DNA from 2 places in the Acetobacter ghanensis genome. Region 2 is predicted to be linked to the other one. Evidence: predicted binding sites of a transcription regulator. Region 2 holds the regulator's gene; the other holds the start of a gene.

Region 1 (6,803 bases), 950 kb from region 2:
GCCATGCCTGCACGCCCGTTAGCACCAACAGCCGAACCTGCGTTAAAGCCGAACCAGCCAACCCACAGCAGAGCCGCACCAATAACAGCGTATGTCAGGTTGAAGGGGGAGAGGTCATCCTGCCCGTAGCCTTTGCGGCGGCCAAGCACCAGAGCGCAGACCAGCCCGGCCACACCGGCGTTAATATGCACAACCGTGCCACCGGCAAAGTCAGCCGTGCCAAGCCCGGCCAGCCAGCCAATCGGGCTCCAGACCCAGTGGGCAATGGGGGCATACACGATGAGGGACCACAGGATGGAGAACACGCACATGGCGCTGAACTTCATGCGCTCGGCATACGCGCCGGAGATCAGCGCGGGGGTAATGATGGCGAAGGTCATCTGGAACATCATGAAGATGCTCTCAGGGATGGTCATGGTTGATGCGTTGGGGGAGTCCGCACCAATGGTAAAGCCAACATCGGCCCCGTTGTGGATATGTGCGCCAATGCCGTTGAGAAACAGGCGGGAGAATCCGCCAATCCACGGCGACCCGGTCGTGAAGGCGAGGGAGTATCCCGCGACCATCCACACAATGGACATGATGCAACACAGTGCAAAGGACTGCATAAGCGTGGCCAGCACGTTTTTCTTACGCACCATGCCTGCATAGAACAGCGCAAGGCCGGGAATGGTCATCATCAGCACAAGTGCGGTGCTGGTGAGCATCCATGCCGTATCGCCCGTATCTATGGGTGGGGGGGCATCTGCGGCATAAGCCTGTGTGCAGCCAAGAGCGGCTACAAGACAGGCTGTCAGAACAGCCGCAGTCTTGCGAATGGCAGGACCTCTCGCCGGATTGACAGCTAGGAAGGGTCGCGCTGACATGATGATGCGTTCTCCTTAAAATACGCAGCCATTGACGCTCGCCAGATTCGTGTAAGGAGCGATGGGCCTAATCTTATCGTATCTATTCCGAAATGACTAAAGAGGCAATCCGGTTTGATGCCGAATTGTTTCACAATCCGGATTATGTCCTAAAAAAGCCATCAAAAAAGCAGGGGTGCTGTTTACGGGCGGCATAATGCCCCAAAAAGCAAAAAGGGCGTGCCCACCCGGAGGTCGGCACGCCCTTAAGCGTATTTTGTAGGAGGTTGGGGCTTCTGGACGAGCCAGTTACCCCAACACCCTCAAAATCCGGTCTGGGTGACTTAGAAGTCCATGCCACCCATGCCGCCCATGTCAGGACCGCCAGCAGGGGCAGCCTTCTTTTCAGGGCGTTCTGCAACCATGGCTTCCGTGGTGATCAGCAGACCAGCAACGGAGGCTGCATCCTGCAGAGCAGTACGGACAACCTTGGCCGGGTCAATAATACCAGCTTCAACCAGGTTCTTGTATTCGCCAGCCTGTGCGTCGAACCCGAAGTTGTAGTTGTCGTTTTCCAGCACCTTGTTGGCAACCACAGCACCGTCTTCACCCGCATTCAGGGCGATCTGGCGCAGAGGAGCCTGCAGGGCGCGCAGGATGATGCTGCCACCAACGCGCTGGTCGTCGTTGTGGTAGTGCAGGTTGGCAAGAGCCTTGGTTGCGCGGGCCAGAGCCGTGCCACCACCGGGAACAATGCCTTCTTCAACCGCAGCGCGGGTTGCGTGCAGAGCGTCGTCCACGCGGTCCTTGCGTTCTTTCACTTCCACTTCCGTGGAACCACCAACGCGGATCACGGCAACACCGCCAGCCAGTTTGGCCAGACGTTCCTGCAGCTTTTCGCGGTCGTAGTCAGAGGACGTTTCTTCGATCTGCGCACGGATCTGCTTGACGCGGCCCTTGATGTCGTCGCTGTTGCCAGCACCGTCAACAATGGTCGTGTTTTCTTTGTCGATGTGAACTTTCTTGGCGGTGCCAAGCATGTTCAGCGTAACCGTTTCCAGCTTAATGCCGAGGTCTTCGCTGATGACCTGACCACCGGTCAGGATAGCGATGTCTTCCAGCATGGCTTTGCGGCGGTCACCGAAGCCCGGAGCCTTGACAGCAGCAATCTTGAGGCCACCGCGCAGCTTGTTGACAACCAGGGTTGCCAGCGCTTCGCCATCAACATCTTCCGCAATGATCAGCAGCGGACGGCCGGACTGAACAACGGATTCCAGCAGCGGCAGGATCGGCTGAAGAGAAGACAGCTTCTTTTCATGGATCAGGATGTAGGGGTTTTCCAGATCGGCCGTCATCTTTTCCGGGTTCGTCACGAAGTACGGAGAGATGTAGCCACGGTCGAACTGCATGCCTTCAACCACGTCCAGTTCGGTCTGGAAGTGCTTGGCTTCTTCAACGGTGATAACGCCTTCGGAGCCAACTTTCTGCATGGCTTCGGAGATCATCTTGCCGATTTCGGATTCACCGTTGGCAGAGATGGTACCAACCTGAGCGGTTTCCGCCGGGGTGGTAACCTTTTTGGCGTTCTTCTTCAGTTCCTCGATAACCACAGAAACGGCCTTGTCCACGCCGCGTTTGAGGTCCATCGGGTTCATGCCAGCTGCAACAGCCTTCAGGCCTTCGCGCACAATGGCCTGAGCCAGCACGGTTGCAGTCGTGGTGCCGTCACCAGCCACATCATTGGTCTTGGAGGCCACTTCGCGCAGCATCTGTGCGCCCATGTTTTCGAACTTATCAGCCAGTTCGATTTCCTTGGCGACGGAAACGCCGTCCTTGGTGATGCGCGGTGCGCCGAAGCTCTTGTCCAGAACAACGTTACGGCCTTTGGGACCCAGCGTTACCTTTACGGCATCAGCCAGAATGTCCACACCGCGCAGCATGCGCTGGCGTGCGTCTGCACCAAACTTTACGTCTTTGGCAGCCATTGAATTTCTCCTGTGAAGATCTTTTGTAAATTTACGGTCGGATCAGAGCGGATCAGGCTGCAACAATGCCCAGAATGTCGCTTTCCTTCATGATCAGCAGCTCTTCGCCGTCGATCTTCACTTCCGTGCCGGACCACTTGCCGAACAGAACGCGGTCACCGGCCTTGACATCAAGCGCCACAACCTGACCCTGCTCGTTACGGGCACCCGCACCCACTGCGACCACTTCGCCTTCCATCGGCTTTTCTTTTGCCGTGTCAGGAATGATGATGCCACCAGCAGTCTTCTGTTCACCTTCAAGGCGACGTACAACTACCCGGTCGTGTAAGGGACGAAACTTCGTCATTATGGATCACTCCACATTCATTTGCTGTGATGGCGCCCTTTGTCAGAAAGCAACGCCACCCGTTTGAACCGCGCGTAACATAACGCCGCGTCGCGTTAGCACTCCGCTATCAGGAGTGCCAAGGCAGAAAGTAGGTATGCCCATAGGGTGAGTCAAGGAATGGGGAACAGTTTCTTTTTGTTTTAACTTCATCCCAGACAAGGAGATTGAACATGGGACAGATTCGGACACTTCAGGCCGCGGACGGGCACCATTTTGCTGCATGGGAAACAGAGCGGAGCGCGCATCCGTATGCGCTTGTGGTGCTGCAGGAAATTTTTGGCGTGAACCACCATATCCGCAAGGTTTGCGACCGTTTTGCGCAGGCTGGCTTTCATGTCATCGCGCCCGCTCTGTTTGACCGCGTGGAGCGGGATGTGGAGTTGGATTATACAACCGATGGTGTGCAGAAAGGGCTGGCCCTGCGTGCGCAAATTCCATTGGCCAAGACCCTGCTGGATATTCAGGCCGCAGCCAAAGCCCTGAATGCCCGCAAAGTCGGGGTTATCGGATACTGCTGGGGTGGGACTCTGGCGTGGGAGGCCGCAACCCACACGGATGATTTTGCAGCAGCGGTAAGCTGGTACGGTGGCGGCATTGCCGCCCACTGTAACGAGACTCCGCGCTGCCCCGTGCAATTACATTTTGGTGAGCAGGATACCAGTATCCCCCACACTGATGTTGCTGCCATTCGTGCGGCTCATCCAGAGCTCGAACTGTATGTTTACGATGGCGCGGAGCATGGTTTTGGCTGTGAGGAGCGCGCATCTTACAACGCTCAGGCCTTTTTGCAGGCACAGGAACGCAGCATCGCGTTCCTTAAAAGTACCCTCAATCCGTAAGCTCTGAGAGGGAGATGAAATTAGGGTGCGATCTCAATTCTGATTGACAAGCAGCCCCGGTCATGGGGGAGAATGGTTTTTCTCCTCGTGGCACGTCGTGTGCTGGAGGAGTAACTGGCCGAAATAAGGATGACTTCGCTCATGTCGACAGGTACCGTTAAATGGTTCAACGCCACCAAAGGGTTTGGTTTTATTGCCCCCGATGATGGAGGAAAAGACGTGTTTGTGCATATTACCGCTGTACAGGCAGCCGGTCTGCGCGCGTTGAATGATGGGCAGAAACTGTCCTACGACATGGTGGAGGAACGCGGCAAGCAGGCTGCTACCAACCTCAAGCCGCTCTAAAGCGGTCGTGGGGTCGGGGTGGTCATGTCTGGCTGCCCTGCTCTGCCAGAAAGGCGGTGATCTGGCGCGCTGTTTGCGCCAGGCCACACCGTTCTACGGCCACCCCATTGGGGAAGGCGCTTAACAGGCGTGTGGGTGTGCGCCGGTCCAGCAGGACAAACACCCCCCGGTCTGACTGTCGGCGAATCAGCCGGCCGAAAGCCTGCCGCAGCCGCAGCCGGGCTATGCGGTCATCAAACCCTTTTGGGTCTCCACCTGATAAATGAATACGCCGCTCACGGTGAAGAATATCCGGCCGGGGCCATGGCACGCGCTCAAACACAACCAGACGCAGGGCATTGCCCGGCACATCCACCCCATCCCGCATGGCGTCTGTGCCAAGCAGGCAGGCATGTTCCTCGGTGCGGAAAATATCGACCAGCGTGTTGTTGTCCATCGCGTCCACATGCTGGGCGTAAAGGGGCAATCCTTCCTGCTCCAGCGTTGGGGCTATACGGTCATACACTCCGCGTAGGCGGGATATGGCGGTAAACAGGCCAAGCCCACCACCGCCGGATGACTGGAAAAGCGTGCGGAACGCGGCGGACAAATCCACAATACTGCTGTTGTCCACATCCGTGACAATAAACGCACGTGTCTGCCGCGCGTAATCAAACGGGCTGGCGAGGCTGGCACGTAGGGCCGGGGAGGGGAAGTGGTTGGCCCCCGTACGGGCTTCCGCCGCCTCCCACGCAATTTCTGCTTCATCACTATCGTTTGTGCCGCCCTGCTGGTCCCGTAGGGTGGCGGAGGTCATGAGCATACCCTGCGCGGGCACGGCCATAATCCCGGCAAAAGGAATGGTCGGGTCCAGCCAGTGGCGGTACAGCCCAACATCATATTCGTTCATGCGCTGTTTTTCGCGCCGTTCCAGACGGATAAAATGCACATGCGCAGGCGTGCTGCCCGGCTCAGGCGGCTGGTCCAGCGCGGCAAGCATGGTAATCCACGCATCAAGGCGGGATATGGCGCGGCGGCGTAGGGCGCGGGTCATGGCCTCTATGCGCCCCCGTGTGGTGGCATCCAGCGCATCGGCGTCGTCTTCAAGCCGGGCATGTAGGCGTTCTGCCAAGGTGCGCAGGGGCTCCACAATGCGACCAAGGGCACGGGCAAGTTGTTGGCCAGATTCTGCCATTTCTGGCACCAGAGGGTGCAGGTCACATTCCATAGCCGTATGAATGGACTGTTTGCCACCCTCGGCCGTGCGGGCCATAACCTGCTGGCGCAGCAAACGCAGGAACGCCTCTGTCGGGTTTTCCATCACTGGTTGTTCAGCCGGAGGTTCCGGCGGGAACAGGCTGCTCAGGTCCGCCGGGTCGGGGGGAGGTGGGGTATTGATATTGTCCGGTCCCAGACGGGTGGACCAACCCGGAGCGGGCAGAGCGGTAGCAGCCAGCAGGGCGGCATCCAGCGGATTTTCCAGCTTGGGGTGGCCTACGACCAGATCATCCAGCCTGCGCTTAAGTCCTCTTGCGCGGGAGCGGCGGCCTTCTGCCCCCAGTAGCCAACGGCGGAGTTCGGCTGTTTCCAACCCGGAAAGCTCGGCGGAAAAAGCACTGTCCGCCGCGTCGGCTAAGTGGTGACCTTCGTCAAAGACATAGCGGGATGGGGTGTTGCTATCGGCATCAGATTCGTCATCATCGCTCATGCCTGCTTGGGCATAGGCGGCCTGCGTCATGACTAGAGCATGGTTGGCAATAACCAGCGAGGCATCGTGTGCCCGGCGGATAGAGTGTTCCACAAAGCAACGCTGATAATGGGCACATGCGCCGTGTATGCACTCACCTCTACGGTCGGCAACACCTGCTAGGTTGCCGTGGCCAAACAGGTCCCCAAACCAGCCGGGGAGGTCTCCGCCAAACAGGTCTCCATCTGCTGTGGCGGTGGCCCAGCGTGCTAGCATACACAGGGCAATGGTAATGCCAGCAGGGCGGGAGGTCGCAGTGTTTACGGCCTCTTCCATATTCAGCAGGCACAGGTAGTTCTCGCGCCCTTTGCGCAGCACCACATGCTGACGGTGCGTTGTGGTGTCGGGGTAGAGGCGTTTTGTTTCCTGCTCAATCTGGCGTTGCAGATGGCGTGTATAGGTGCTGATCCACACCGCGCCATCGTTCCGCTCTGCCCACAAACTGGCCGGAGCAATGTAGCCTAGGGTTTTGCCCGTTCCGGTTCCTGCTTCTGCCAGCACAATGGACGGGTCCCCCCGCACAGTACGGGGCGCAAAAGCCTCGGTTGAGACACTAGCAAAATCGGCCTGCCCGGATCGGATTTCGGCATCGCTGCCCAGAATACTGGTTAGTCGTTCTCGCGCTTCCGCCGGACTTATGGGGTGGGATGAGGGTGGAGGGCGTTGGGCGGCTTC
Region 2 (6,803 bases):
CCCTCAATCTGGTTGGCCAGAAGCGTACGTTCACGCATCATTTTCTGCGCGGCTTCAGGGTTGTTCCACAGGTCTGGGTCTTCTGCCTGGTTGTTCAGTTCCGCAAGGCGGGCTTCAGCGACATCCCAGTTAAAGATGCCTCCTCAGCAGCGCTACGGACTGCTTGATCTGCTCGTTAAGGGCTTCTGTCTCGGCAGACATCGGGCCTGTTCTCCATCTACTTGCTGGAAATTGTCATCTTATTCCGCTTCAAGCGGCCTTCAATAAAGGCCGCCCATGCCAATGTCACCCCCAGAAGGTGCAGGAGCCTGCGTACTCCCCCCTTCCGCCGGGCTGGCAGCACCAGCACCCTGCGGGCCAGACCCATTGGCGCTGGCCGCCATATCGCTTTCCGAATCCGGCATGTTTTCCGCCCCCGTATCGGCCGCCGTCAACTGCTGGGCCTCCACGTTGCTCAACAGGTTGGCACTCACGCCGGGGAGCTGCCCGTCCTTGAACGCATCAATCGCAACACCACGGCCGGTATCGTAACTGACCAGCGTCACCCCATCGGGGGCGGCAAAGTCCAGCTTTGGCTGGTCCTTGAGTGCGGTTTTCATCACCTTGTTCCACAGGGGGCCTGCAATAGCGCCCCCAGTCTCGTTCCGACCGAGGGACTGTGGCGTATCAAACCCAACCCAGACCACCGTAACCAGTTCCGGCGTGTACCCAGCAAACCAGGCATCGTTAAAGTTCTGGCTGGTGCCCGTCTTACCCGCTACGGGCACATCTATGCCTTCACCCGCACGTACGCCCGTGCCACGGCGAATGACATCCTGCAACATGGTCGTAATCTGAAATGCACTTTGCTCGGATGCGGCTCTTGGCCTGTCATCACGCAAGGCGGGCAGGTCATCGGGGGTCAGCACAACAACGGCAGGCTGGGCAGGTGCAGCGGGTGCCGGAGCACCCGCCTTACCCTGCGGGGCATCCGGATGAACGGCATCCACCCCAACCGGCTGCGCAGCCGTTGCGGCACCTGCCTCATTGGCCAAAGACGCAGCAGAGACCAGAGACAGCCCATTAGCGGGCCGCCAGATAACATGCCCGTCCCGGTCCTGCACATCGTCAATCAGGGTTGGGGTAATCCTGCGCCCTCCGGCGGCGAGGGCCGCATAGGCGCCTGCTTCCTTCAGCACGGTTGTTTCAACCGCGCCCAGTGCCGCAGGCAGCACATGGGGCATACTGTCCACCAGCCCAAGCTTGATGGCCGTATCCGCCACCGTGTTCATACCCAGATGGGCCGCAAGACGAATGGTCACAAGGTTGCGCGATTCACGCAGCGCATCATGCAGGGACGTGGGGCCCCAGAAGTCTTTTTCGTAGTTATTCGGATGCCATGTGCCATAGGACACAGGAGAATCATCAAACTCCTGAGATGGCGATATGCCCTGCTCCATGGCCTGCAAATAAACAAACGGTTTGAAGGATGACCCCGGCTGACGCAACGCCTGTGTTGCCCGGTCGAACTGCGATGCCTGAAAAGACCAGCCACCCACCAGCGCCATAACACGCCCGGTCCGGGCGTTCATGGTCACAATGGCCCCCTCCACCACCGGAATCTGCATGAGCGCCACAACAGACTGCCCGGTCTGGGGCTCGACCATAACAATATCCCCGGTACGCAGGGGGCGGGAGCGGCGGACCCACGCCATATCCTTTTGCTGGATCTGGCCCGTATGGGCTTCCCCACCCTGTGCCATGTTCCGGCGGACTACACTGCCTTCCAGCCAGCCGACCTGCCCCTTGTTCCCATCCAGAACAATGGCCAGACGCCACTGGTCCAGCATACCCGCCGGAGCACTTGCCGTGCGCAGCGCCCGCACCCATTCCTCCTGCGAGAGAACGGGAGGCGTGGACAGATGAGTTACAGGGCCATGCCAGCCACGGTGCTGGCGGTCATACGCCATAAGCCCCTGTTGTAGAATGGACTGGGCCGCACGCTGCAAGGGCAGGTCCAGACTGGTATGCACATCCAGCCCCCCCTGCATGGTCACGTCCTGACCATACCGCTCCAGCAGTTGGCGCCGCACTTCCTCCGCAAACCATTCGGAGCCGGGTGCCGGGCCGGGCCGGGAAAAGCTCGTGGTGGTCAGAGGTTCGGCCTCGGCCAACCGGGCGTCATCCTGCGTAATGGCCCCTACATCCGCCATGCGTTCCAGCACCCAGTTCCGCCGGCCACGAGCGGCATCGGGGAAACGGACGGGGTTGTAGTTGGTGGGCGACTTGGGCAACGCCGCCAAAAAGGCAGCCTCTGCGTTGTCCAGTTGGTCCAGCGGTTTGTTGAAGTACGTCTGAGCGGCGGCCCCAATGCCATACGCGCCGTTACCCAGATAAATTTCGTTCAGATAGATTTCGAGAATTTTTTCCTTGGGCAGAACCTGCTCAATACGCATGGCCAGAAACGCTTCCTTGGCCTTGCGCTTGAACGAGACGGCATTGGTGCCCAGCAACATAACGCGCGCAACCTGCTGCGTAATGGTGGACGCCCCAATGGGCCTACGCCCCTTATCCCGCGTAAGGTCAGTCAGCCCCGCGCGGATAATAGCGGCTGGGTCTACCCCTTTGTGGGTCCAGAACTTCTGGTCTTCTGCCGCGATAAATGCATTTTTAACCCGGTCGGGAATGGCGTTGGACGGCACAAATATACGCCGTTCGTCGGCCAGTTCGGCCACAAGCTGGTCATCCCCCGCATACAGGCGGCTCATAACCGGCGGCTGATAGGAACGCAGGCCATCGACCGTTGGCAGGTCAGCCACAATGCTCTGGTACTGCGACCACACAACTACCGCACCGCCAGCACTCCCTACCAGCAGTACAGCCGCAGCCGTGCCAAGCAACATACGCCATTGGCGGAAGCGAGGCCTGCGCAGGGGAAAAGACTGTGTGTTGTCCCGATCGTGCCGGGAGGAATCCGGATCACCAGAAGGTGGAGTGCGTGTCATACCGGTCCTTTACCATTCCCATCTCCTGTCGTCTCCTCGCCATCACCATTCTCTTTACAATCATGGCGGAATTCCGACCTGTGCCCCAACCTCTCCCTGCTCTGGCGTTTTGCCTAGCCAAGCAGGTCACCCAATATCCGTGCGGTATAATCCACAACCGGCACTACCCGCCCGTAATTGATGCGCGTAGGGCCAATAACGCCTATGGCGCCCACAATCCTGTTTGCCTCATTCCGCGCTGGCGCCATGACAACAGACATGCCGGTTGCCCCGAACAATCCGCTTTCCGCTCCAATAAAAATCCGCACACCCTCAGAACTTTCGACCAGTTCCAGCAGGCGTAACATGGTTTCCTGCGCTTCCAGCCGGTCAAAAAGAGTCTGGATGGCGGCAAGACGCTCCTGCCCATCCACATCGGCCAACAGACGAGACTGGCCCCGCACAATCAGTGTGCCGCCACTTTCTCCCCGGTCCCCGTTCCATATGGCCAGACCACTTTCCACCACCTCGGCTGTCAGGCTGTTCAGGACCGTGCGGTTTTCGCTCATTTCCGTACCCACGCGGTGGCGCAGATCTGGCAGGGACGCACCCATGGCGCGGGCATTCAGGTAATTGGCGGCTTCCACCAGAGCAGAGGGTGGGGTGCCGGGCGGAATTTCAATCACCCGGTTTTCCACATGCCCATCTGCCCCAACCAGAATAACCAGCGCACGATTACCGCCCAGCGCCACAAATTCTATGTGCTTGATCCCGCCTTCTCCCTTTGGAGCCACCACCAGCCCCGCCGCGTCTGACATACCGGCCAGCAGGGAGGATGCCTCGGTCAGTGTGTCCTGCAAGGAGCGACCACGGGCCTCCAGCGAGTGGCCAATGACCTTCTGCTCCTCCTCGGACAGGGCGCCAAACTGGAGCAGCCCGTCCACAAACAGGCGCAAACCCTTTTCCGTTGGCAGACGTCCTGCGGACGTATGGGGGGAAAACAGCAGGCCCGCCTCGGTCAAAGACACCATAACATTGCGGATTGTGGCGGGAGAAAGCGGTTGCCCCAACCGGCGGGAAAGCGTGCGCGAGCCCACGGGTTCGCCATTGGCCATATATTCTTCCACCAGCTCGCGCAGGATGTTCGCAGAGCGTCCATCCAGCTCGGGTGGTAACATCGCCTGGGCTGGCAGCAGGCCACGCTTCATGGTGACAAAGCTCCTTCATGCGGTCTGATAGGCGTTTATAACGGCTTATTGCCGGTTTTACTCCGGGCAAAAGCATTTTATGTGCAGGCACAACCCTTTGTCATTTTTTTCAGGAGCAGCACCATGCGTCCATCAGGCCGCGAGGCCGGGCAGATGCGCCCCATTATTATCGAGACCGGTTTTTCCCACCATGCGGAAGGCTCTGCCCTTATCCGCGTAGGTGGCACCGAGGTGCTGTGCACCGCCAGTGTGGAAAGCCGCGTGCCCCCATTCCTGCGCGGCAAGGGGAGCGGGTGGGTTACGGCGGAATATGGCATGTTGCCCCGCGCCACCCATGCACGCGGGCCGCGTGAGGCGGCAAAGGGCAAACAGTCCGGCCGCACGCAGGAAATCCAGCGCCTGATCGGCCGTTCGCTCCGTGCGGTCACGGACCTCAAGGCGCTGGGCGAAATCTGCATCACCCTGGACTGTGACGTGCTTAACGCCGATGGCGGCACGCGCTGCGCCTCGATTACCGGCGCATGGGTGGCCCTGCGGCTGGCCCTTGGCAAACTGGTAGCCAACCGTGTGCTGCAACGCATACCCCTGACCGGGCAGGTCGCCGCCGTATCCTGCGGGTTAACCAATGCAGGTGCCGTGCTGGATCTGGACTATGCGGAAGATAGCGCCGCCTTGGCCGACACCAATTTTGTGCTGAGTGCCGACCACCGTATTGTGGAAATTCAGGCATCGGCAGAAAGCGCCCCCTTTGCGGAGGACGCCTTTAACACCCTGTTCGCCCTCGCCCGCAAAGGTGCAGGCGAACTGTTTGAAGCCCAGTTGACCGCCGTCAACGTAGCAGAGCAATGCAGGACATGACCCAACCTCTCCTCAAATCCGGCGACAGGCTGGTGCTTGCCACCCATAATGCTGGCAAGCTGGCCGAGTTTTCCGCCCTTATGGCGGAATTTGGCATTACCGTTCTTTCCGCCGGGGAACTGAACCTGCCCGAACCGGAAGAAACCGCCACAACCTTTGCTGGCAATGCCGCCATCAAGGCGCTGGCGGCCGCCCAAGCGGCCAACCTACCCGCCCTTGCCGATGATTCCGGCCTGTGCGTAAGCGCACTTGGTGGGGCACCGGGCATTTACTCCGCCCGCTGGGCTGGCCCCGAAAAGGACTTTAACGGCGCGATGGCCCGTATTGAAGAAGGCATTGGGAAGGATGAACGCAACGCATGGTTTGTGTGTGTGCTCTGCCTCGCCTTCCCCGATGGGCGCACCCAAAGCTTTGAGGGACGTATTGACGGGCAGATTGTCTGGCCGCCTCGTGGCGCCAACGGACATGGGTATGACCCGATTTTTGAACCCGAAAACGAAACCCGCAGCTTTGCCCAGATGACGGACGAAGAAAAAAACGCCATCAGCCACCGTGCCCGTGCGTTTGCCGCCTTCCGCAAGGCCTGTCTGGACTAGAACACAGCACATAAAAAAAGAGCGCCCTTGTGAGGCGCTCTTTTTTGCATGGCAAAATGCTTTGCCAAACCAGGGTGGCGCAAACCACCCCGGTTTTTTTATGCTCAGTCTTCGGTGTTACGGCGACGGATCGCTGCACCCAGAATATCACCGAGCGATGCACCGCTGTCTGCGGAACCGTATTCGTTGATAGCCTGCTTGTCTTCTTCCACTTCGCGGCCCTTAATGGTCAGGGCAACTTTGCGGGACGTACGGTCAACGGACACAACCTTGGCATCCACACGTTCGCCAACGGCGAAGCGTTCCGGACGCTGTTCGGCTTTGTCACGAGCCAGTTCTGCACGACGGATAAAGCCGCTCAGAACATCGTCAACCTTCACTTCAATGCCGTTGGTCTGCACAGCGGTCACGATGCAGGTCACGATCGCACCCTTCTGGATGCTGGCCAGAGCGTCGGCTGCCGGATCTTCCTGAAGCTGCTTGATGCCCAGGGAGATACGTTCTTTTTCCACATCCACGTCCAGAACCTTGGCTTTGACAACCTGGCCCTTTTCGTAGTGCTTCATGGCTTCTTCGCCCGGTTCGTCCCAAGACAGGTCGGACATGTGCACCATGCCGTCGATGTCTGCGGACAGACCGATGAACAGGCCGAATTCCGTAATGTTGCGGATTTCGCCTTCCACGGTGGAGCCAACCTTGTGCTCTTCTGCGAACTGTTCCCAAGGATTGCGCTGAACCTGCTTCAGACCCAGGGAGATGCGGCGCTTGGAGCTGTCCACATCCAGAACCATCACGTCCACTTCCTGAGAGGTCGCAACGATTTTGCCGGGGTGGACGTTCTTCTTCGTCCAGGACATTTCGGAAACGTGCACCAGACCTTCAACACCCGGTTCCAGCTCAACGAATGCGCCGTAATCGGTAATGTTGGTCACGCGGCCCGTAAAGCGGGCACCCGGCGGGTACTTAAGGGCAACATTTTCCCACGGATCAGCTTCAAGCTGCTTCATGCCAAGGGAGATACGCTGCGTTTCCGGGTTGAAGCGGATAACCTGCACGCGCACCGGCTGGCCGATCTGCAGAGCTTCGGAGGGGTGGTTGATGCGCTTCCATGCAATGTCGGTCACATGCAGCAGGCCGTCAACGCCGCCCAGATCAACGAACGCACCGTAATCGGTGAT

The links. Region 2 encodes HrcA, which represses chaperone genes, less so after heat shock. Its sites were predicted from a motif close to GTTNGCACTCNCNNNNNGNGAGTGCNAAC; they were not measured.
Region 1: a site for HrcA is predicted at 3,271-3,299, ahead of groES (co-chaperone GroES). Genes of this name have one in related genera too.

Annotation. Positions count from the first base shown of each region.
Region 1 covers NZ_LN609302.1:2,189,525-2,196,327, reverse strand. The annotation lists gene AGA_RS10270 (ammonium transporter) at 1-866, opposite strand, end outside; gene groL (chaperonin GroEL) at 1,190-2,830, opposite strand; gene groES (co-chaperone GroES) at 2,883-3,176, opposite strand; gene AGA_RS10255 (dienelactone hydrolase family protein) at 3,389-4,057, shown strand; gene AGA_RS10250 (cold-shock protein) at 4,199-4,402, shown strand; gene AGA_RS10245 (ATP-dependent DNA helicase) at 4,425-6,803, opposite strand, start outside.
Region 2 covers NZ_LN609302.1:475,576-482,378, reverse strand. The annotation lists one part of gene prfB (peptide chain release factor 2) at 1-131, opposite strand, end outside; one part of gene prfB (peptide chain release factor 2) at 133-201, opposite strand; gene AGA_RS02345 (penicillin-binding protein 1A) at 261-2,984, opposite strand; gene hrcA (heat-inducible transcriptional repressor HrcA) at 3,098-4,171, opposite strand; gene rph (ribonuclease PH) at 4,295-5,029, shown strand; gene rdgB (RdgB/HAM1 family non-canonical purine NTP pyrophosphatase) at 5,026-5,625, shown strand; gene rpsA (30S ribosomal protein S1) at 5,730-6,803, opposite strand, start outside.